4 regions of the Nonomuraea fuscirosea genome follow, and region 2 is predicted to be linked to each of the others. Evidence: riboswitches for the same ligand, from Rfam matches in the RefSeq annotation. Region 2 holds a riboswitch; each other region holds the start of a gene.
The links. Region 2 has a riboswitch for cyclic di-AMP ahead of OIE67_RS05505 (coiled-coil domain-containing protein). Riboswitches for the same ligand answer to the same signal wherever they lie in the genome.
Positions count from the first base shown of each region.

Region 1: linked by a shared signal. The riboswitch ahead of OIE67_RS01150 (C40 family peptidase) and the one ahead of OIE67_RS05505 (coiled-coil domain-containing protein) in region 2 are both predicted to bind cyclic di-AMP.
Region 3: linked by a shared signal. The riboswitch ahead of OIE67_RS45990 (C40 family peptidase) and the one ahead of OIE67_RS05505 (coiled-coil domain-containing protein) in region 2 are both predicted to bind cyclic di-AMP.
Region 4: linked by a shared signal. The riboswitch ahead of OIE67_RS02130 (hypothetical protein) and the one ahead of OIE67_RS05505 (coiled-coil domain-containing protein) in region 2 are both predicted to bind cyclic di-AMP.

Region 1 is NZ_CP109074.1:258,550-264,168, forward strand. It holds gene OIE67_RS01135 (class I SAM-dependent methyltransferase) at 1-661, opposite strand, end outside; gene OIE67_RS01140 (dihydrofolate reductase family protein) at 725-1,255, opposite strand; gene OIE67_RS01145 (ArsR/SmtB family transcription factor) at 1,392-2,363, shown strand; gene OIE67_RS01150 (C40 family peptidase) at 2,439-2,846, opposite strand; cyclic di-AMP (ydaO/yuaA leader) riboswitch at 3,027-3,174, opposite strand; gene OIE67_RS01155 (3-isopropylmalate dehydrogenase) at 3,274-4,320, shown strand; gene OIE67_RS01160 (branched-chain amino acid aminotransferase) at 4,607-5,619, shown strand, end outside.
Region 2 is NZ_CP109074.1:1,226,122-1,231,740, forward strand. It holds partial or broken gene OIE67_RS55355 (IS5/IS1182 family transposase) at 1-239, shown strand, start outside; gene OIE67_RS05505 (coiled-coil domain-containing protein) at 941-1,897, opposite strand; cyclic di-AMP (ydaO/yuaA leader) riboswitch at 1,903-2,044, opposite strand; gene galT (galactose-1-phosphate uridylyltransferase) at 2,113-3,192, opposite strand; gene OIE67_RS05515 (DeoR/GlpR family DNA-binding transcription regulator) at 3,189-3,968, opposite strand; gene OIE67_RS55360 (50S ribosomal protein bL37) at 4,125-4,202, shown strand; gene OIE67_RS05520 (nucleoside/nucleotide kinase family protein) at 4,266-4,907, opposite strand; gene OIE67_RS05525 (DUF5946 family protein) at 4,976-5,482, shown strand; tRNA gene OIE67_RS05530 (tRNA-Gly) at 5,504-5,574, opposite strand.
Region 3 is NZ_CP109074.1:10,017,894-10,023,512, forward strand. It holds gene OIE67_RS45980 (RDD family protein) at 1-961, opposite strand, end outside; gene OIE67_RS45985 (amino-acid N-acetyltransferase) at 1,047-1,616, opposite strand; cyclic di-AMP (ydaO/yuaA leader) riboswitch at 1,897-2,046, shown strand; gene OIE67_RS45990 (C40 family peptidase) at 2,052-3,095, shown strand; gene OIE67_RS45995 (LuxR C-terminal-related transcriptional regulator) at 3,145-3,357, opposite strand; gene OIE67_RS46000 (hypothetical protein) at 3,790-3,954, opposite strand; gene lysX (bifunctional lysylphosphatidylglycerol synthetase/lysine--tRNA ligase LysX) at 4,360-5,619, opposite strand, start outside.
Region 4 is NZ_CP109074.1:457,065-462,683, forward strand. It holds gene OIE67_RS02105 (DUF421 domain-containing protein) at 1-20, opposite strand, end outside; gene OIE67_RS02110 (rod shape-determining protein) at 93-1,073, opposite strand; gene OIE67_RS02115 (PadR family transcriptional regulator) at 1,161-1,655, opposite strand; gene OIE67_RS02120 (MDR family MFS transporter) at 1,712-3,160, shown strand; gene OIE67_RS02125 (DUF5302 domain-containing protein) at 3,209-3,409, shown strand; cyclic di-AMP (ydaO/yuaA leader) riboswitch at 3,574-3,707, shown strand; gene OIE67_RS02130 (hypothetical protein) at 3,891-4,445, shown strand; gene OIE67_RS02135 (alpha/beta fold hydrolase) at 4,497-5,342, shown strand; gene OIE67_RS02140 (hypothetical protein) at 5,388-5,619, opposite strand, start outside.

The sequences.
Region 1 (5,619 bases), 970 kb from region 2:
CCAGCAGCTCGGCGGGGCCGTCGATGCCCCAGTGCATCGTGGCCCCGGCCTTCCGCACGGGCTTGTTGAACCGCTGCAGCCGCAGCCCGAACCGGCTCAGCGCGTCGAAGACGAACAGACCGCTGGGGAACCGGTCCACGATCGCCCGCAGCAGCGCCCGGCCACCGTCCGGGTCCAGGTAGTAGAGCAGGCCCTCGGCCACGACCAGCGCGGGGGCGTCGGCGGGGATCCGCTCCAGCCAGGCCAGGTCGGTGACCGACGTCCCGACCGTGGCGTAGGCCCTGCGCTCGGGGAACAGCCGCCGGCGCAGCTCGACCACCTCGGGATGGTCCACGTCGTACCAGCGGACGGAGTCCGGCGGGTCGAGCCGGTGCACGCGGGTGTCGAGCCCGCAGCCCAGGTGCAGCACGGTGACCTTGGGATGGGCGTCGAGGAACCCGGCGGCCCACCTGTCCAGGAACCGCGCCCTGAGCGCGACCGCGGCGGCGCTGCCCGCGTTCATGCCCACCCCGCCGAAGTCGTGGTCGATCCGGCCGGCCGTCTCGGCGGCCAGATCGTCACCGAGGATCGGGTGCGGGGACCGGGCGTCCAGCGCCCTGCCGTACAGGGTGGCGAGGAGAGTGGCCTTCTCCTCCGTCAGGTGCACCTTCTCCGGCGACATGCCTTCACGCTACGTCCGCCGGGCGGCGGGCGAGGCGATCCCGGCGGCTGTGGCCCGGGACCTTCAGCGGCTGTAGTCGAGGAACAAGGTGCCGTTCTTGCCGCGTTCGACCTCGGTCAGCTGCCACGACCGGACCTCCTCGCCGTCGAACACCCGCCTGCCCTGGCCCACCACCGCCGGCGCGACGACCAGCCGCAGCTCGTCGACGAGCCCGGCCCGCATCAGCGACCGGGTCAGGTCGATGCTGCCGTGGATGCCGATGTCGCCGCCCGTCTCCTGCTTGAGCGCGGTGACGTACTCGGGCGCGGGAGTGGCGACGAAGGTGGAGCCGGCCCATGACAGGGCGGGCGTGCCGGAGGTGAGCACGTGCTTGCGGGTGGCGTTGATGAAGCCGGCGAACGGCTGGAAGTCCGAGGTGGGCCAGTGGCCGGCCCAGTAGTCGTAGGTTCCGCGTCCCAGCAGGACGTCGTCCTGGGTGGCGATGACCCGGTTGAGGTAGGCGATCAGCTGGGGGCCGTCGTCGGCGAGCCAGTCGCCCTCCTCGTACGCGATGCCGTCGAGGGACATGAGGTGGTAGAGCACGACCTTGCGCATGTGAGTTCTCCTGCTCGATCACTTGGGTCGATCACTTGGGCGGTGGGGCGAGCCCGTCGTGTGTCCCATGGTGTGGCCGGGGCACGGGTCTCCGCGATAGATTCGGCGGCAGCCGAATCCATGGGGGGAGTCGGGCATGCTCACCGTGACGTTCTCCGTCCATGACCTGACCTCGATCAGGTTCGCGTACTCCCCGCTCAGGGAGGTCTCCACCGGCGTCCACGCCCTGCGCACCCCCGCCGGGCGCGTCCTGCATCTGCCGTGGTTCAAGCAGGTGGGCGCCCGGCTCGGCGGCGAGCTGGCCCCGTTGCTCGACCTCGTTCCCGGCGGCTCGTACATCCCCGACTTCCTGTGCCCCGTCCCCACCAGCCCGCTCCCTGACCTGGCCGGCGAACTGGCGATGCTGCGTGCGACCCCCCACGAGATCATCCGCGCGGACCTCGACCGCATGGCGGACGAGACACCCGGCTCGTTGACCGGGCGTGCCATGGAGCTGTACCGGGATCCGGCCGCCGGCCTCGACCGGCTGGTGGACGCCATCGAGACCTACTGGCGGCTGGCCATGGCGCCGCACTGGCCGCGTATGCGCACCCTGCTCGAAGGCGACCTGCTCCATCGGGCCCGGCGACTGGCCGAACTCGGCCCCGCCGGGGTGTTCGCGGACCTGCACCCGGCGATCCGCTGGGAAGGCCGCACCCTCTACCTGGAGCGCCGCCCGGCGGAGTGGTCCAGGACGCTGAACGGCGAGGGCCTGCTGCTGGCCCCGTCCATCTTCGTCTGGCCCGGATTCCTCTACCGCACCGACTCCCCGGGCCAGGTGGCCATCACCTACCCGGTCCGCGCCATCGCCACGCTGTGGGAACGCGGCGCCGCGCCCGCCCCCGGCGCGCTGGCCGCGGTCGTCGGCCGCTCCCGCGCGCTGCTGCTGGGCGAGCTCGACGCCCCCGCCTCCACCACCGACCTGTCCCGCCGCACCGGCCTGGCCTCCGCCAGCGTCTCCGAGCAGCTCACCCTGCTGCTGTCGGCCGGCCTGGTCACCAAGCACCGCGTCGGCAGGTCCGTGCTCTACGTCCGCACCCCGCGTGCCCAGGCTCTGCTGGACGGCTGATCCCGCGGGCCGGGGGGGTGTGCGGGTGGGCGGCGGCCCCGCGCGGCCGCCGCCCACCCGCCGTCTAGCCCCGGCTCACAACACGGAGGCGGTGAGCGGGGCGGGGCCGGACTCCTCACGCTGTTCGAGCACGTGCTTCCACTGGCGTACGCCCGCGCGGTCCGGCCGGACCGCACCGACGAACGCCTGCCTGCGCCAGTCGGAGAGCTTCTCCTCCTTGACCACGTCGCCCGTGTGGGGGGAGTGCACCATGTAGCCGGGTTTGGAGATCATGCCCACGTGGCCGAGGCCGCTGAAGAAGACCAGGTCGCCGGGCTTGAGGTGGTCCCAGGAGATCTTCCTGGAGAACGCCCCGTACTGTTCGCTGGCGGTGCGCGGGAGTTCGATCCCGGCCGCCTCGTAGGCCCGGAGCATGAGCCCCGAGCAGTCGTATCCCTGTCTGCTCGCGCCGCCCCATACGTACGGGGTGCCGCGCTTGTCCATGGCGTATCTGATCGCGACCTTCCAGGGCGGAGCGGGGGTCTGCTTCTCCTGGATGCGCTTGATCTCGGCGCCGGTCAGGGTGGTGGTGTCGTCGTCGTCGGTTGCTGCCTGGGCTGCTGGGGTGGCCAGGAATAGTCCGGCGGCGGCCGCCGCCAGGACGATGGCGATACGAGACAGAGCACTGTCCTTCCATGAGGCCGGCCGGGTTAGCTGACGGGCTCGGGCCTGGAAGACAGCCCTACGGCGCGCTGGGCGCCGATTCGCCCCTGGGGGAGAGATGGGTCCCCGGCTCCACGCAGCGGCTGCGTGGATTAGGCCCGATGGACTCTAGCGAATGGGTCAAAAGGTAGTAAACCCCCAAAAATCGGACGTCCGGAAGTTGAGATGGTGTGTTCGTCAGACGAGACGAGCCGGTAAGGTACCGCCCATGGAGTCGCGTAACATCCGCTTGGCCGTCATCCCCGGGGATGGCATCGGCACCGAGGTCGTCGCCGAAGGACTCAAGGTCCTGGAGGCGGTGGGCACCAAGATCGAGCCCACCCACTACGACCTGGGGGCCGCACGCTACCACCGCACGGGCGAGACGCTGCCCGACTCGGTGCTGGAGGAGCTGCGCGGCTTCGACGCGATCCTGCTCGGCGCCATCGGCGACCCCAGCGTGCCGCCCGGCATCCTTGAGCGCGACCTGCTGCTGCGCCTGCGGTTCACCTTCGACCACTACGTCAACCTGCGCCCGGTCAAGCTGTTCCCCGGCGTGGAGACGCCGCTGGCCGACACGCCCACCGAGGACATCGACATGATCGTCGTCCGCGAGGGCACCGAGGGCCTCTACGCCGGCACCGGCGGGGTCATGCGGCGGGGCACGCCGCACGAGATCGCCACCCAGGAGTCGCTCAACACCGCCCACGGCGTCGAGCGCGTGGTGCGTTACGCGTTCGAGCAGGCCAAGTCGCGGCCGCGCAAGAAGCTCACGCTCGTCCACAAGACGAACGTGCTGTCCTACGCCGGCGACCTGTGGCAGCGCACGGTCAACCGGGTGGCCGAGGAATACCCCGAGGTCACCACCGACTACAGCCACATCGACGCGGCCTCGATGTTCTTCGTCACCCAGCCCGAGCGCTTCGACGTGATCGTCACCGACAACCTGTTCGGCGACATCATCACCGACCTCGGCGCGGCCATCGCCGGCGGCATCGGCCTGGCCGCCAGTGGCAACATCAACCCGGAGCGGACCGCGCCCAGCATGTTCGAGCCGGTGCACGGCAGCGCGCCCGACATCGCCGGCCAGGGCAAGGCCGACCCCACCGCGACCATCCTGTCCGTCGCCATGCTCCTCGACCACCTCGGCCTGCGCGCCGAGGCGGCCAAGGTCGAGCAGGCGGTCGCCGACGACATCGTCGAGCGCCTGGCCGGCTGGGCCGGTCGCACCACGCACGAGATCGGCGACGACATCACCGCGCGAGTATCCGGCTAGGACCGCCTAGCCCCGATCAAGCGCCTGGCGGTCCGAGGAGGACTGCCGGGCGCTTTTTCGTGTGCGGGTTCGGGTTCCGGCGGCCACGCGTGCAGCGCTCAGTGTCAAAAGGACTAATCATCCCTTTGGCCCCTTGCTATCCCATATGGCGAGACAATAGGAAGTACGGACTGCCCTTACGGGCATGGCCGCTCACCGCGGCGGGGCCGCAGTCAGCAAGCAGATCCCGTACATCCGCTAGATTTCGGTAGATTTTCGGTAGACCGCAGAGAGAAGGACCGCCGTCATGACCATCGCTCAGAAGCTCAGCTTCGACGTGCAGCTATCCGACCACGCTCGCACCGCGGCCGAGCGGGAGCAGGTACTGACGGACCCCGGTTTCGGGCAGACCTTCACCGATCACATGATCTCGATCGACTACACCGAGGGCCAGGGCTGGCACGACGCCCGGCTGCTGCCGTACGGGCCGCTCCAGCTCGACCCGGCCACCGCGGTCTTCCACTACGCGCAGGAGCTGTTCGAGGGGCTCAAGGCCTACCGCCAGCTCAACGGGTCGATCGTGACCTTCCGCCCCTACGCGAACGCCACCCGCTTCAACCGCTCCGCCGCGCGCATGGCCATGCCGGAACTGCCCGAGGAGACCTTCGTCGACTCGCTGGAGCTGCTCGTCCAGACCGACAAGGAGTGGGTGCCCACCACCGAGGGGCACAGCCTCTACCTGCGCCCCTTCATGATCGCCACCCAGGCGGGGCTGGGCGTCAACTACCCGTCGAAGACCTACAAGTACATGGTCATCGCCTCGCCGGCGGCCTCGTACTTCACCGGCGGCATCAAGCCCGTCTCCGTCTGGCTGTCCACCGAGTACACCAGGGCCGCCCCCGGCGGCACCGGCTTCGCCAAGTGCGGCGGCAACTACGCCGCGGCCTTCGTCGCGCAGCGGCAGGCGGTGGAGAACGGCTGCGACCAGGTGGTCTGGCTGGACGCCCACGAGCACCGCTACGTGGAGGAGATGGGCGGGATGAACCTGTTCTTCGTCTTCGGCGGCAAGCTCGTCACCCCCTCGCTCACCGGCACCCTGCTGCCCGGCATCACCAGGGACTCGATCCTTGAGCTGGCCGGGGACCTCGGGCTGGAGACCGAGGAGCGGCTCATCAGCGTGGACGAGTGGCAGGCCGCGTGCGAGTCGGGCGAGCTCACGGAGGTGTTCGCGTGCGGCACCGCCGCCGTGGTCACGCCGGTCGGCACGGTCAAGGGCGCCGACCGCTCCTGGACCATCGCCGACGGCACGCCGGGCCCGGT
Region 2 (5,619 bases):
ATGACCACGACAAGTACCGCCGCCTGGTCTGGCGCACCGGTATCAAGCCCATCATCGCCCGGCGCGGCACCCCACACGGCACTGGCCTGGGCGTTCACCGGTGGGTGGTCGAGCGGACGATCGCGCTCCTGCACTGGTTCCGCCGCCTGCGCATCCGCTGGGAAATCCGCGACGACATCCACGAAGCATTCATGACCCTCGCCGCGGCGATCATCTGCTGGCGACGCCTCGTCTGCTGATCTTTCTGTTAGGACCTCTAAGTTGGAGAGGGCGGCCTGGGCGTTGTTCGTCGCGAGAATGGCCTCGCGCAGCGGCATCAGTGTCCCTGCGATGCTCCCGTCAGGCCCCGTGAGCAGGGTGTCCACGCGGACGGCGAGCATGCAACCGAAGCGCGCCGGAACATCACCGATGCCGGTGTGCCGACCACGGTCGCGCCGACCACAGATCGCGCAGGACACCTCGGGTGCCTGATAGCACGCAGGGCAGATGTCAGGGCTGATGTCAGTGGCTTTCAGCGCGACACGGCGGGATCGTCCGCAGACCCCGCAGGGGCGACGAGGACGTGCATAGCACCGGGAGCAGAGGACGCGGTTGGTGTCGCTGCGGCCGTCCGGAACCACGACGGGCGGCGCCGGCTCGCCGCAGTCGGAGCAGGTTACCTTTGCCGTGAATGCCGCGAACCGCCGCACCAGATCCACCCGCGTCTTGATCGTCGAGGCCGCCGGCAGCCGCGCCCGCTGCTGCCGCTCCCACTCCGTCAGCATCCCGGTGAACACCGCGTCCTGCGGGTGCAACGGCACCACGACACCGTCCACGAGCACCAGGTGTGCGGCACCCTCCACTGAGACCCGTTGGAGTGCGTCACCCTGCAGACCGACGACCGGCTAAAACGCCTTCTTCAAGAGCGCGAATAGCTCATCAGATGCTATTCGTCCCCTTTTCAGTTCATCGAGATGTGCACGTGGTCGTAGTGGTTCTCGGTGATGCTGCCGCGGTCGGACATTGTGCGCCAGCCCGATCCCTGGTTGATCCGCTGCTTCCAGATCACGTACTTGACGCCCAGCTTGCCCTTGTTCGCCAGCGCCCAGTCCGCGAGCCGGTCGCCGAGGGCGTTGTTGGCGGCCGACGGCATCGAGCCGCCCGTGCTCATCATGAAGTCGCAGGCCCGGCCCAGTGGGTGCTCGCCGCTGGAGCCCGCGCGGAAGCAGCCGACGGAGAACGGCAGCGCGAAGTTCTTCGCCACCTGCTCCTTCATCAGCTGGGTACGCGGGGTGATGTGCTCGGCGCCGGACGGCAACTGGGGCGCCCACGAGCCGTCGGAGTTGCGGCCCGACCCGAACGGCACCAGGTCCTTGAGCTTGTCCTCGATGTCGTCGATGAGGTCCTCGGCGTCGTCGCGCTGCTCGTCCACCGCGGCCGCGTCGGTCTTGATCTTGGTCGCCAGCGCGGCGGCCTCCTTGCTCGCCTTCACTTTGTCGTCCTTGGCCTTGGCCACGCTCTGCACGATCGCCTGCTGCTCGGCCGTCAGCTGTTCGAGCATGGCGGCGCTGCTGCCGTTCTCGGGGGTCAGGAAGACGGGCAGCGACGGATCGGCGTTCTGGTAGCGCAGGCGGGCGATCTCGGCGACCCGCTGCTGGGCCGTGACCAGCGTCTGCTCGGCGGCGGCCACCCTGGCCTTGGCCGCCTCGGCGGCCTGCTGGGCCTTGGCCAGCTCGACGCGCTTGAGATTGTACTTCTCGATGAGCTTGTCGACCTTGGTGTTGAGCTGTTTGAGCTGCGCCCGGAGCTTCGCCTCCGAGGGTTTGGGGGCCGCGGACGCCGGCATCGCCGGCATGACGGCGACGGCGGCGGCGGTGATCAGACCGATGGCAAGAGTCGCGGGGGACGAAGCCGCCACGTAGGTGTTCCTCTCCCTCTGCCGGCCGGGTTAGCTGACGGGTTCGGGCATGGGAGTGCGCCCTACCACCGAAGCGGATTCACCCCAGGTGCGGTTTCGGGTCCCCGGCTCCCGGGCCACGCGCCCGGGATTAGGCAAGCTACGGCTGTTGTGGCCGGTGCTTATGGGGATATTAGTGGTAGATCACGAGTCATGCGACCTTAAGCAGAAATCAATTAGTGATCTACCTGTGACCGAAGCATGAGCGCCGCCTCCTCCGGCAGCACGTCGTTGACGAAGGCGCCCATCGCCGACTCCGAGCCGGCCAGGAACTTCAGCTTGTTCGGCGCCCGCCGGATGCTGAACAGCTCCAGGTGCAGGTACGCCAGCTCCCTGTCCTGGCGTACGGGCGCCTGGTGCCAGGCCGAGATGTACGGCATCACCACGCCGAACAGCCCGTCGAAGGCCCGCAGCACCGAGGTGTAGAGGGGGGCGAACGCCGCCCGCTCCTCCTCCGTGAGCGCCGCCAGATCGGGCACCTGCCGGTGCGGATACACGTGCACCTCGAACGGCCAGCGGGCGGCGGCCGGCACGAAAGCCGTCCACAGCTCGTTGGCGGCCACCACCCGAGTCCCCGCCTCCCGCTCGGCGGCCAGCACGTCGGCGAAGAGGTTGCCCGGCCCCCGATGGCGGGCAGCCGCGCCGAGTTGCAGCTTGGTCTTGGGCGTGACGTACGGGTAGGCGTAGATCTGGCCGTGCGGATGCGCGAGCGTGATGCCGATCTCCTCGCCCCGGTTCTCGAAACAGAAGACCTGCTCCACGCCCTCGATCCCGGACAGCTCGGCCGTGCGGTCGGCCCACGCCTCCATGACCAGCTCCACCTGGGCGTCGGAGAGCCGGGAGAAGGAGGAGGAGTGGTCGGAGGTGAAGCACACCACCTCACACCTCCCCACACCCGGACGGACCTCACTCAGCCCGCCCACTTCCTGATAAGTCCCGAAATTTGTGGAGAAAGAGGGGAAGCGGTTCTCGAACACCACCACGTCGTAGTCGTACGACGGGATCTCCGTCGACCGCTCGTCCGTCGACGGGCACAGCGGGCACTCGGACGCGCCGCCGGTCGGCAGGAACGTCCGCGTCTGCCGGTGCCCGGCGACCGCGATCCACTCCTCGGTCAGCGGGTCGTAGCGCAACTCGGAGGCCACCGGCCGGGGGTCGAGCGGCCGCCGGTCGATCGCGCTCCTGTCGGCGTCGTCGCGCCGGTCGAAGTAGATCAGCTCTCGGCCGTCGGCCAGGTGGGTGATGGTGCGCTTCACTGCGAGCCCTCCGCGATGATCAATTGCCCGGCCCGTTCGGCCAGGTCCGTGCGTGCGTCCTCGGGCAGCCCCGCGTCGCTGATGACCACGTGGGCCTCGCTCAGCTCGGCGATGGTGCTGATGCCGACCGTGTTCCACTTCGTGTGGTCGGCCGGGACGACCAGCCGGGTCGCCGCCGTCACCAGCTCCCTGTCGGTCTCCGACTCCAGCAGGTTGGGCGTGGTGAACCCGGCCCGCACGCTCATCCCGTGCACGCCGAGGAAGAGCGTGTCCACGTGCAGCCGCCGGATCGCCGCCACCGCGACCGGCCCCACCAGCGCGTCGGACGGCGTACGCACCCCGCCGGTCAGCACCACGGTGCGATCGGCGCGCGGGTTGCGGTGGAAGACCTCCGCGACCGGGATCGAATTGGTGATCACGGTCAGGTCGGGCACGCCGATCAGATGATGGGCCAGCGCCCACGTGGTCGTCCCCGCCGACAGCGCCACGGCCGTGCCGGGCCGGACGAGGCCCGCCGCCTGCCGCGCGATGGCCTCCTTCTCTTGCTGCTGGCGGGCGGACTTGGCGGTGAAGCCCGGCTCCTCGGTCGATCCGGGGCCGAGCGCGGTCGCGCCGCCGTGCACCTTCTCCAGGAGCCCGCGTTCGGCGAGCACCTCCAGGTCCCGGCGGATCGTCATGTCGGAGACGCCGAGCTCGCGTACGAGATCGGCCACCCGGACGCCGCCGTGGCTGCGCACGCGTTCGAGAATCGCCTGCTGACGCTGCTGTGCGAGCACGCCCGCTCCTTCCAACAGATTCCACCAAATTATGACACGGAATTGTTGGGGAATGTTAGTTCGCCGGGACCACTTGCGCTGGTCAGCGCGGGGAGAGACGTTGGGAACTCATGCCCGTACCGGATCACCCGTTCTCGATCACCGGGAGGCGAGCTCATGGCCAGGCGCGCACGCAAGGGCAAGGCACGCAAGAAGAAGAAGGCGAACCACGGCAAGCGCCCTACCGCGCGATGACGGCCGGGTGGCCGCCGACCTTCCCCTTCCGAGGCGGCCACCACGGCTCTTCCCGGTGGCTGATCAGGTTCCGGCCGCGTTTTCGACCAGGACGGCCGGCCGCCGCGGATGATCGGCCCGTACGACTACGTCCGCCGTCTCCTGCGGCCGCACCTCCCGCTCGTAGCGCCGGTAGGCGGGCAGCCGCCACCTCTCGTCCTCGGGCGTGCCGCGTTCGAGCGCGCCGGGCGACAGCCACAGGTGCACGCTCACCTCGAACGCCAGCCCCCGCCCCAGCAGCAGCGTCCCGTCGAGCAGGACCACCCCGCCGGGAGCCAGCTCCTCGTACGGCACCCGGTACGCCCGGTCGATCGCGCTGTCCCACAGCGCCGGCAGCACCCGCCCCGACCCTCCTGGATCCAGCGGCTCCAGCACCTCCCTGCGCAGCGCCCCGGCGTCCAGCCAGTCGTCGTAGAAGGCGTCGGGATCCGTCCTGCCGTACTCCAGCCGGAGCGAGGCGGGCCGCAGGAAGTCGCCGGCCGACACCCGCAGCACCGGCCGCCCGCGCAGGCGCAGCGGCGCGACCAGGTCGTCGGCGAGTGACCCGGGCCGCGCGGCGGGGGCGCCGTCCACGGCCACCCGCACCCACGAACCCGGCGGTCCGGCGGAGATCAGCTCGGCCAGTTCCTCGACGAGGGCCTCACGGGAGATCGGTCGCGCACGCATCTCCCTCAGCTTACGAGCGCACGGAAAGCCTTCGACAGCGCGGCCGGGCGCCGCCTAGATTGCCCGCCATGAGTCACTGCGACTGCGGCGCGACCGCCGGCCCGCTCGGCGTCTGCGCGGACTACTACCACGAGGTGCTGTCCGAGGAGCAGCGCGACCCGGAGATGTACCGCTGGCACGCGGTCGTGGTCTGCGCCTACCTCCTGCAACATCCGCCTGCCGGCCCCGGCGCGTATCTCGACGGCCAGTACCGCCTGCTGCAGTTCTACGCCGACAAGGGCCTCGACGCCCTGACCCGCCTCCAGGCCTACCGCGTGGCCCGCAACAACCACAGAGCCCGCGTCACCGACGACCCTGGCCCGCTGGCCCCGTACGCCCCGCTTCCCGCGACCCGGCCCGCCGGCGGCTTCCGCGCCACGTTCAGCGACCTGCCCTTCCACGACGACAGCTTCCTCACGGACGGACACGCGGCGTACGGCGACCGGATCGACACCATCGCCCGCGCGACCCTGGAGACCTACGGATCCTCGCCAGCCCGGGAGACGACGAAGGCCAGGCCTCCGAAACGCGGCTGACCTGGCCTTGCACCACCTGAGAGCGGACGACGGGAATCGAACCCGCGTAGCTAGTTTGGAAGACTAGGGCTCTACCATTGAGCTACGTCCGCGCGAACCGGTCGAACTCTGGTCTAGACTTCATCCGGTCGTCAGGG
Region 3 (5,619 bases), 3.2 Mb from region 2:
GAGCCGGAGCGCCGGGCGGCTGGACGCCGACCGGCTGGCCGTAGGGCTGCCCGTAGCCGGGCTGCCCGTACTGCTGCGGCTGACCGTAGCCCTGCTGGCCGTAGGCCTGCTGCTGGTCGTAGCCCTGGCCGTAGCCGGGCTGCGACTGCTGCTGCTGACCGTAGCCCTGCTGACCGTAAGCCTGCTGCTGGTCGTAACCCTGCTGCCCGTACTGGGCCTGCTGGCCGTAGTCGGGCTGGGACTGCTGCTGCTGCCCGTAACCCTGCTGCTGGCCGTAGCCCTGCTGCTGGCCGTACTGGTCCTGGCCGGACTGGGGCTGCTGGCCGTACTGCGGCTGCTGACCCGACTGGGGCTGCTGGCCGTAGCCCTGCTGCCCGTACTGCGCCTGCTGGCCGTAGTCGGGCTGGGACTGCTGCTGCTGTCCATAGCCCTGCTGCTGACCGTACTGGTCCTGCTGGCCGTAGCCGGGCTGCGACTGCTGCTGCTGACCGTACTGCGGCTGCTGACCCGACTGGGGCTGCTGGCCGTAGCCCTGCTGCCCGTACTGCGCCTGCTGGCCGTAGTCGGGCTGGGACTGCTGCTGCTGTCCATAGCCCTGCTGCTGCCCGTAGCCCTGCTGCTGACCGTACTGGTCCTGCTGGCCGTAGCCGGGCTGCGACTGCTGCTGCTGTCCATAACCCTGCTGCTGACCGTGCTGGGGCTGCTGCTGGCCGTATTGCTGTTGCTGGCCGTAGCCCTGCTGGCCGTAGCCGGGCTGGGACTGCTGCTGCTGTCCGTAGCCCTGCTGCTGACCGTACTGGGGCTGCTGCCCGTAGGCGTCGTCCGCCCGGTAGCCGACCACAGTGACGTCGGGATCGGGCTCGCCGGGATGGCGGCCCGAGTTCTGCTGCCCGTAAGGGGTGCCGGGGGCAGAGTTTTCTCCGGAGTCGTCCTGTGGATACGGCGGCTGTCCGGTGCTCACCGTGTCACCTCGCTTCGAGTGCGCATGTGGCACGTGTCAGGACACATGCCTGTGCTGCCCAACGTATCGACATAGGTATCAACAATCACCTTTCCATCTGGTCAAGGTCCGCGTCACCCGATGTCAGATGGAGCAGCATGCGGGTGTTGCCCAGGGTGTTCGGTTTGACGTGTTCCAGGTCGAGGAACTCCGCCACGCCCTCGTCGTAGGAGGCGAGAAGTTCGGCGTACACCTCGGGTGAGACGGGGGTGCCCTGAATCGGGCGAAACCCGAGTCTCGCGAAGAAATCGACCTCAAAAGTTAGACAGAATACACGCCGCAGACCCAGATCCGTCGCCTGCTGTATCAGCGCCGAGACGATCCGGTGGCCGACGCCCATGCCCCGGCACTCGGGATCCACGGCCACGGTGCGGACCTCGGCGAGGTCCTCCCACAGCACGTGGAGCGCGCCACAGCCGACCACCTGCCCGCCCCGCTCGGCGACCCAGAACTCCTGCACGTCTTCGTACAGGGTCACCGTGGCCTTCTCCAGGAGCCGCGAGCCCGCGCCCGCGTAGGTGTCCACCAGCCTCCTGACCGCGCGCACGTCCGGCGTGCGGGCACGCCGGACCACCACCGCGGTCTCGGGCATCGTCAGTTCGGCCACCTGCTCCATGGCTCTCCAGAGTACAGATGTCATTACGGCTCGGCCCTAACTGCCATGTCCCGGCCCATCCTGTTACATGGGCCGGTCATATGGGCGCGCCCCTGGCGCCGGCCCCGCGGGCGCGGCGGAAGCAAGGGCAAAGGGGACATAAAGTCGCTTCTGTACGAGGGGGCACGAGATCACCTTGTGACCCTTCGGTTGTGAAACCTCTACAGACTCGGCAGTTCTGGTTGAGCACGAACCCGGAGTGCATTAGTGTCCTGCGACGATGTCCCCCACGTGTCGCAACGTGAGAGACACGCCCAATTCCCGCGAGGGAAGCCGGGGACCCGCCGGTGACGACCCCCATCGTCACCACTGGGGTGAATCCGAATCGTTCGGTAGGGCTGCTCCGGCCCGAACCCGTCAGCTAACCCGGTAGGCGTCCATGAGAGGAGCTGGTTGGTGAAGCGCACGCACCACGGTGGGGGGAAGACGGCGGGCAAGCACGCCCGCCCTCCGGAACGGTCTCGGCGGCCGCACCGCTTCGGTGTGGTGAGTGTCACGATCGCCGCGTTCCTCATCGCGATCCCCGTCGGTTCCGCGTCCGCCGATCCCAAACCCTCGCTCAAGGAGCTGGCCAAGCGGGTCGAGAAGATGCACACCGAGATCGAGACGCTGAGCGAGCAGTACAACGGCCAGCGGGAGAAGCTCAAGACCGCCAAGAAGGCCGCTGAGGCCGCGAAGAAGACCCTGGCCACCAGTGAGGCCGATCTCGCCGCCAAGCGGGCCAAGGCCGCCATGCTCGCCGAGAACGCCTACATCACGGGCGGCCTGGGCCGGGTGCTGGCCTTCACCACCTCCAAGGACCCCGACACCTTCCTCGACCGCGCCGCCACCACGTACGTGCTGGAGCAGCAGCAGGGCGAGGCGGTCAACGCCGTCACCAAGGCCAGGGCGGCCGCCGAGCGGGCCAGGGCCGGCGCCAAGTCCCGCATCGACGAGGTCGAGCAGCTCGTCGACGAGCTGGGCGGCAAGCGCGACAAGATCACCAAGCTGGTCACCAAGGTCGAGAGCAACCTGTTCAGCCGGGCGCTGGGCGAGGCCGGACGGCCCGGCACCCGCGCCACGCGCGTGGACCTGCCGATCGTCGGCGCCGGCAAGGCGGCCCAGGCCGCCCGCTGGGCGCTCACGCAGCAGCTCAAGCCGTACGTCTGGGGCGCCGAGGGGCCGAGCTCCTACGACTGCTCCGGCCTCGTCATGGCCGCCTACCAGAAGGTGGGCATCTCACTGCCGCACTACACCGGCAGCCAGTGGACGGCGGGCCGGCACGTCACCCGTTCGGAGATGCGCGTCGGCGACCTGGTCTTCTTCTACGGCGACCTGCACCACGTCGGCATCTACCTGGGCGGCGGCATGATGGTGCACGCGCCGCGGACCGGCGACGTGGTGCGCATCGCCTCGCTCGCCAACCGGCCGTTCGCCGGCGCCGTACGCATCGCCGACTGAGCCCGTACCCACGCCCGTACCCGCCGCCGCGGGCGCCCCTCGCCCGTCGCTAGATCAACTGGCGGCGGGCCGCCCAGGCGACCGCCTCGATCGCCGTGGCCACGCCGATGCGGTCGCAGATACCCCGTAATCTTCGGCGTACCGTACGGCCACTGATGTCAAGACGTCTGCCCACCCGGTCGACCGTGACTCCCTTGGCCAGCTCCGCCAGCAACGCAAGGTCGGCATGGCTCAACTCAACGCCTTCCGTGAGCAAATCCATCGGGAGCCCTCCCCCCCAACAGCTGAACTTGGGCCTCTCAAGCGGGCCGAAGTCGCTCCTCGCAGACGGTAAACGCATCCTGGAAAGGTCGTCAAGCATGACAATCCGCGCTCTTGACGAGCGCTATTGACATGATCCGATATATATGACGCACTCGCGATATGTCGCCAATGATCGTCGTACGATGAACGACGTCATCGAGCCTTCCGGCAGGCCGGGATCCGGCAATGACGAACGCGGCGGACGCGCTGGGTTTTGCTCCATTCGACCGCGAATTTCTGCGTGATCCTTATCCCCGTCTCCACGAGACGCGCGCGCGGGCCACGTCGTTCCGCACGCGTGGCGGGATCACTCGCAGCCACCACGCGCGACCCTGGTCCGCGATCCCGGCTCCGGCCGCGGCGCCGCGCCCGTGGAGAACGCAGCCGCAGGTCAGCAGGCCGTGTCCGTCCTGTGGACGGACCCGTCCGACCACACCGGGCTGCCCGCCCCGGCGAGCAGGGCGTTCACTCCCCGCATGTTCCAGCGCCCGCGCCCGCGCGTCGAGACCGCCACCGCCGGCCCGATCGTCGCGCCGCCCGGCGGGAGCGGCCTCATGTCCGCTCCGGCCCGGCCACTTCCGGTCATGGTGATCAGCGAGGGGCCCGAGGCGCCCCAGGAGGACCACGGACGCTGCCGCGGCTGGAGTGAGATCCTGGCGCGCAGCCTTGACCCGATGCTTACAGCGGAGCTCGGATCGGAAACCGGGCAGGCCCAAAGGGAGTTTCGCGACCACTTCCGCGAGCTCGCCGCACTCCGCCGCGAGCGCCCGGGAGACGAGCCCCCGAGCGCGCAGACGCGGATACAGGAGCTGAGCGGGCGCGAGTCGCCGGCCACCGGCCCTGGAGGGACACAGGGCGCGTCGGTGCCGGCGGTGATAGGCCCGGCCGATCGCGACCGCTTCCACGTGGGTGCCGCGCCGCCGGTGCGGCCCCGCCGAGGGCCGCACCGGGTGACAACGCCTCAGTGCGTGGGCTTGACCAGCGGGAACAGGATGGTCTCCCGGATGTTCCTGCCGGTGAACGCCATGATCATCCGGTCGATGCCGGCGCCCATGCCACCCGTGGGCGGCATCGCGTATTCGAGCGCCTGCAGGAAGTCCTCGTCGACCTGCATGGCCTCGGGGTCGCCCCCGGCCGCCAGCAGTGACTGCTCCACCAGCCGGCGGCGCTGCTCGATCGGGTCGTTGAGCTCGGAGTAGGCGGTGCCCAGCTCGGTGCCGAAGCCGATCAGGTCCCACTTCTCCGTCAGCAACGGGTCGTCGCGGTGGTTGCGGGCCAGCGGGGAGGTCTCCAGCGGGTAGTCCATGACGAACGTGGGCTGGATCAGCGTGTGCTCGACCAGCTCCTCGAAGAGCTCCTGCACGATCTTGCCCGAGCCCCACTTCGGGTCCCAGTGGATCTCGCGCCGGTCGGCCAGCTTGCGCAGCTCCTCCAGGGTGGTGGAGGTGGTGATCTCCTCGCCCACGGCCTGCGACACCGCGCCGTAGAGGGTGATGCGCGGCCACTCGGGCATACCGAGCTCGATCTCCTGCCCGTCGTGGACGACCACCGTGGTGTCGAGGGCGGCCACCACGGCCTTCTGGTACATCCGCTGGGTGAGGTCGGCCATGTCGTTGTAGTCGAGGTAGGTGCCGTACGCCTCGATCATGGTGAACTCGGGGTTGTGCGTGGAGTCCGCGCCCTCGTTGCGGAAGTTGCGGTTGATCTCGAAGACCTTCTCGATGCCGCCCACCACGAGCCGCTTGAGGTAGAGCTCGATCGCGATGCGAAGGTAGAGCTCCATGTCGTAGGCGTTGATGTGGGTCTTGAACGGCCGGGCCGTCGCGCCGCCGTGGATCGGCTGCAACATCGGCGTCTCGACCTCTAGGTAGCCCTCTTCGTGCCAGAAGTCGCGCACCGCGCGCACCGTGGCGCTGCGTACTCGCGCCATCGACCTGGCCTCGTCGTTGACGATGAGGTCGACGTAGCGCTGACGCACCCGCGCCTCGGGGTCGGTGAGGCCGACGTGCTTCTCCGGCAGCGGGCGCAGGCACTTGGCGGTGATCTGCCAGCTCTCGGCCAGGATCGACAGCTCGCCCCTGCGCGAGGTGATGACCTCGCCGCTGACCCCGACGTGGTCGCCCAGGTCGACGTCACGCTTCCAGGCGGCCAGGGACTCCTCGCCGACCTTGTCGAGCGAGATCATCACCTGGAGGTCGGCACTGCCGTCGCGGAGGGTGGC
Region 4 (5,619 bases), 770 kb from region 2:
TGGAACAGGTCGTCCGTCATGGACGCCCCCGAAGCCGCCGGAACGGGTCGTCCGTCATGGACGCCCCCGAAGCTGCCGGAACGGGTCACCCGTCATAGACGCCCCCGGAGCCTCCCGATCGGCCCCAGTTCGTCCACGCACCGCCCCAGCCCGAGTGCCACGGCCTCCAGCGGGCGCTCCGCCCGGCGTACCGGCATGCACAGGGTCTCGCGCAGCCGCCGGCCGAGCCCGCGCAGCAGCGCGCCGCCGCCGACCAGCACCGCGCCGCGCACCCCGAGGTCGGCGGTCAGCTCGGCCGGGCAGCGCTCGACGGTCTCCATCGCCGTGCGCACGATCGACTCGATCGGCTGCGCGGCGGCCTCGAAGATCCGCTCCACGGGCAGCGCCAGCTCGCGCTCGCGCCCCGTGTCGGGGTCGCGGGCGTGCACCATGATCTGCCGGTCCCCGCCGCCCGCGCGGCGCTTGGCCGACTCGGCCTCGGTCTCGTCGAGCAGCAGCCCGTGCTCGCGCTCGACGAAGCGGGCGATGGCCCGGTTGACGGCCTGCCCTCCGTACGGCACCGAGCCGGCCGCCACCACCGACTCCCCGGACAGCACCGCGACCCGCGCCGCGTCGCGGCCGATGTCGATCACCATGTGCCCGGCGCAGTCCGTCAGCTCCATCCCCGCCCCCAGCGCGGCGGCCAGGGCGTGCGGGACGAGCTGCACCGTCCGCGCCTCCGCCTCGTAGGCGATGTCGCGCAGCGCGGCCCGGTCGATCGGGGTGGAGTCGGAGGGCAGCGCCATGATCACCCGCGGCCGGGCGTACGGATGCCAGTGCACCTTGCGCAGGAAGTGCCGGATCATGCGCCGGGCCAGCTCGGTGTCGGCGGGCAGCCCGCCGCTGACCGGCCAGCACGTACGCCCGCCCCCGCCGAGCGCGGCGGCTTCGGCGCCGTACCCGATGACCTTGCCCGTCCGGCCGTCGCACATGACGGCGGAGGGCTCGTCGAGCACGATGCCCTTGCGTCTGGCGTAGATTCGCGTGCTCGCGGCTCCCAGATCCATCGCGAGGTCACGGCCGAGGAGTCTCATTGGGGTATCCCTTTCCTGGACCGCTCCAACGCAACACCAGGAACGTAACGGAACCCCTTTACCCTGAGGCCGCGAAGCCGCCGGAGATCAGGGGCGGCGGAGGGCGGTGAGGGTTTCGTCGGCCCATTCGAGGCCGGCCCTGGCCTGCGCGATCCCCAGGTTGAGCGCGTACTGGCCGAAGACCCCGGCCGGTTTGCAGTCCAGCGACGCCAGCCGTTCCGCGAAGCCCGCCCTGATGCGTTCGATTACCTCGATCGCCTCGTCCCGCTCCAGCAGCGGCAGCAGGAACGCCTGCAACGCGATCTCGCTGCGGATCGTGGACGCCGGCACGTGCTCGACCATCCATCCGCGCAGCTGACGCCGCCCCTCCTCGGTGACCGTGTACGTCTTGCGCCCTCGCGCGCCCTCCGCCTCGGCCCGCACGAGCCCGTCGGCGGCCATCTTGACCAGCTCCGGATAGATCTGGGTGTGCCCGGCCTGCCAGACGTGGTTGAGCGAGAGCTCGAACTTCTTGGTGAGGTCGTAACCGCTCGCCGGGCCGACGGCCGACAGCAGCCCGAGCAGCGCGATCCGTAGGGACATGACCGCCAGCATAGCGACGGCTTGACATGTAAGCTCTTACATATCACTCTTCACATGTGAATACTGACACGAAGCCGGACGGGCTCGTCCTCCTCGCCGCGCTCGGCGGGATGTTCCTGGCGATGCTGGACCAGACGATCGTGGGCACGGCGCTGCCGCGCATCACCACGGAGCTCGGCGGCAGCACGCTCTACACCTGGGTCGTGACCGCCTACCTGCTGACGTCCACGGTCACGGTGCCGCTCTACGGCAGGCTCTCCGACCAGCACGGCAGGAAGCCGCTGCTGCTGATCGGCATGGTGGTCTTCGTGGCGGGCTCGGCGCTGTGCGGGGCGGCGCAGGACATGGGGCAGCTCATCGCGTTCCGCGTGTTGCAGGGGCTGGGGGCCGGCGCGCTGCTGCCGCTGTCGATCGCGCTGGTGATGGAGATGTTCCCGCCGAGCAGCGGCAACGGCGGCCGCGTGCAGGGGGCGCTCGGCGGCGTGATGGGGCTGACGTTCCTGGCGGGGCCGTTCCTCGGCGGGCTGTTCACCGACCAGGCGAGCTGGCGCTGGGCCTTCTACGTGAACGTGCCGCTGGGGCTCGCGCTGATCGCCGTCGTCGTGCTGCGGCTGCCGAACCGGCGGGGGACCGGCGGCGGGCGTCCCGACTACGCGGGCATCGCGGTCTTCACCGTGGCCATCAGCGCGCTCCTGCTCGGGCTGACGGAGAAGGGCATGGACGGCCACACGTGGACCGACACCGCCGTGGCCGGGCCGATCGGGTTCGCGCTGGCGTCGCTGGTGGTGTTCGTGCTGGTGGAACGGCGGGCGGCCGATCCGATCATGCCCATGGGCCTGTTCGCGAACCGGACGTACACGCTGGTCATGGTGACCTCCTTCTTCACGGCCTTCTGCATGTACGCCGGCGTCGTCTTCCTGCCCCGCTACTTCCAGGAGGCGCTGCGGTTCAGCGCCACCGAGTCGGGCCTGCGGATCTACCCGCTGACGCTGGCGATGGTGCTGGGCAGCGTGCTCATGGGCGCGCTCATGTCCAGGACGGGCCGGTACAAGCCGTGGCTGGTCGCCGCGCCGTTCCTGCTGGCGGCCGGGGCGCTGCTCTGCCTGAACCTGAGTGTGGACAGCGGCGGCCTGGCGCTGGCCCTGTGGATGCTGCCGCTGGGGCTCGGGATGGGCCCGATGTTGTCGGGCCTGACCGTGGCCGCGCAGCAGTCGGTCGACCCGGGTCAGCTGGGCACGGCCTCGGCCAACCTCACCTTCTTCCGCCAGATCGGCGGCTCCGTGGCGCTGGCCGTCGGCGGCACCCTCTACACCTCGGAGGTCGCCGCGAGCGCTCCCCTCCACGGGGCGGCCGCGGCCCACGCCTCGGCGGCCGCGCTGGTCGTCCCCGCGCTCGGGATCGCGGGGGCCGTGATCGCGCTGGTGGCGCTGGTGGCGCTGCCCAACCGGCGGCTGCGGCCGCCTTCTGTGCCACAAGGCAAGGTCGAGGCCGGTTTCGCGTCGTAAGCGGTGTCATGCGAAGCTGTGACTGTCCCCAACACCTTGGAGGTCCTCATGGCGGATACACCGGAGCCGGAAGTCAGCGAAACTCCCGAGGACGAGATGAAGCGCAAGTTCCGTGAGGCACTGGAGCGCAAGCGCAACCAGGCTGCGGGCGCGGGCGCGGGTGGCAGGGGCGTCGACCCTTCGAAGATCCACGGGGCGCACGGTCCGGCTGCGAGTAAGAGATCGTTCAGGCGCAAGAGCGGCGGCTGAGGCGAAAAATCCGAGGGGGTACGGCATGCCCGTGCCCCCTTCTTCATTCCCTGACGAAGGTAGATCTTTCGACCGGTTTGTGATGGAACGTTTGCGTATGTCCGTTTGCATAGTTAGAGTAACGGCCATTACCAGCCGGTGACCTAGTCCTTACCCACAGGGACAGCCGACTGGCGCCGAATCCCGAACCCAGGGAACCGGGGACCCACCTCATGGGGTGAATCCGGCCACCACGCCGGTAGGGCATCTCCACGCCCGAACCCGTCAGCTAACCCGGTAGGTGTGATGGAGAGGACGAATCACCCCATGCAGCAGCGCGTCGTACCCCCGGACCGCATGCCGGCCGCCTACTAGAGCGGCCCCCTTCTCCCAAGGCTCGTCAATTTGCGCCCCGCGTAGCGACGTCAGGTGATTTTCCCCGCTACGTGCCATTCCCCCATGGGCGCAACTCCCTGTCCCCTCGCGAAGGGTTTACCTTTTCATGTCTGCCCGTTCTGGCCTGCGTTCCCTCACCCTCCTCACCGCAATCGCCATCGGTACGCTGACCATCGCCGGCCCGGCCGCTCACGCCGAGACCGGCACGGACGAGAAGGTCCTGCTCAAGGGCTCCACCACGGCCTCGTACTTCTGGGACGACGCCTCCGGCCGCGCCGGCGACACCGGCCTGCCCGCCAGTGGAAAGCCCATGCAGAAAGGGCTGGCCGCCAGCCCCAGCTGGCCCCTCCTGACCGAGGGGTACGTGATGTACAAGGGCAAGAAGATGCCCTTCTTCGTGGGCGACCGCGGCCCCGGCGAGCCCTCCAACCGCGGCATCATGCTCGACCTCGACGCCAAGACCTTCGCCGAGCTGACCGGCGGCCGGTTCAACTCCAGCACGCTGGGCGTGGACGGCGTCGGCGGCCAGGGACACATCGAGATCGACTACGTCATCACCAAGTGGGGCGACGGCATGGGCAAGAAGAATTACCCGGTCCCCTTCTCGACCGGCGCGTGGGGCGAGCGTGACCGCAACCCGGCCACCCCGCCGCAGAACTGACCCGGACGCCCACCTTTGCGGAGTCAGGACCAGAATGTCATTCTGGTCTCCGTGACCAACCGCGCAGCCGCGAACGGCATCGACATCGCCTACGAGAGCTTCGGCTCACCGCAGGGCCGGCCCCTGCTCCTCATCATGGGCCTGGGCGCCCAAATGATCCAATGGGACGAAGGGCTCTGTGAGCTCCTCGCGGAGCAGGGGCACCACGTCGTCAGGTACGACAACCGCGACGTGGGGCTGTCCACCCACTTCCACGACGCGGGCGTGCCCGCGGCGGGAGCCCCCGCCCCCTACCTGCTGGACGACCTGGCCGACGACGCCGCGGCCCTCATGGACGTGCTCGGCTGGCCGTCCGCCCACGTGGTGGGGGCCTCGATGGGCGGGATGATCGCCCAGGCGCTGACCATCCGCCATCCCGGGCGGGTGCTGACCCTGACCTCGATCATGTCGACCCCCAATCCGTCCGTCGCCCCGCCCACGGAGGCGGCCTCCTCGGCGCTCATGGGCCGGCCGCCCGCCGACCGCGAGACGGCGCTGGAGCAGGCGGTGGAGCGGTGGGCGGTGATCGGCTCGCCGGGCTACGAGCTGGACCGCGAGCGGATCGTCGAGCTGGCCGGGCGCGCCTTCGACCGCAGCTTCGACCCGGCGGGCACGGCCAGGCAGTTCGCCGCCATCATGGCCTCGGGCGATCGTACGGAGGGGCTGAAGGGGGTCCGCGTGCCGACGCTGGTGCTGCACGGCGAGGCCGACCCGCTCGTGCCCGTGGCCGGCGGCCGGGCGACGGCGGCGGCCGTCCCGGGAGCGCGGCTGGTGACCTACCCCGGCATGGGGCACGACCTGCCGCGCGAGCTCTGGCCCGCCTTCGCCGCGGAGATCACCAAGCTCACCTCCGCCTGAGCCGGCGGGCGGTGGCCCGCGCCCCGGGCGCGGGCCACGGCGCGCTCAGATCTCCAGCTTCTCCTCGATGCCGCGCAACTGGTGCCGCGCCAGCGCCAGGTTGGCGCGCGAGCGGTCGAGCGCGAGGTAGAGGAACAGCCCCTTGCCGCCGCGCCCCGTGATCGGGCGGATGATGTGGTACTGGGTGCCCAGCGTGATGAGAATGTCCTCGATGGTCTCCTTGAGCCCGAGCGAGTCCATCGTGCGGAGCTTGGCCTTGACCACCTCGGTGTTGCCG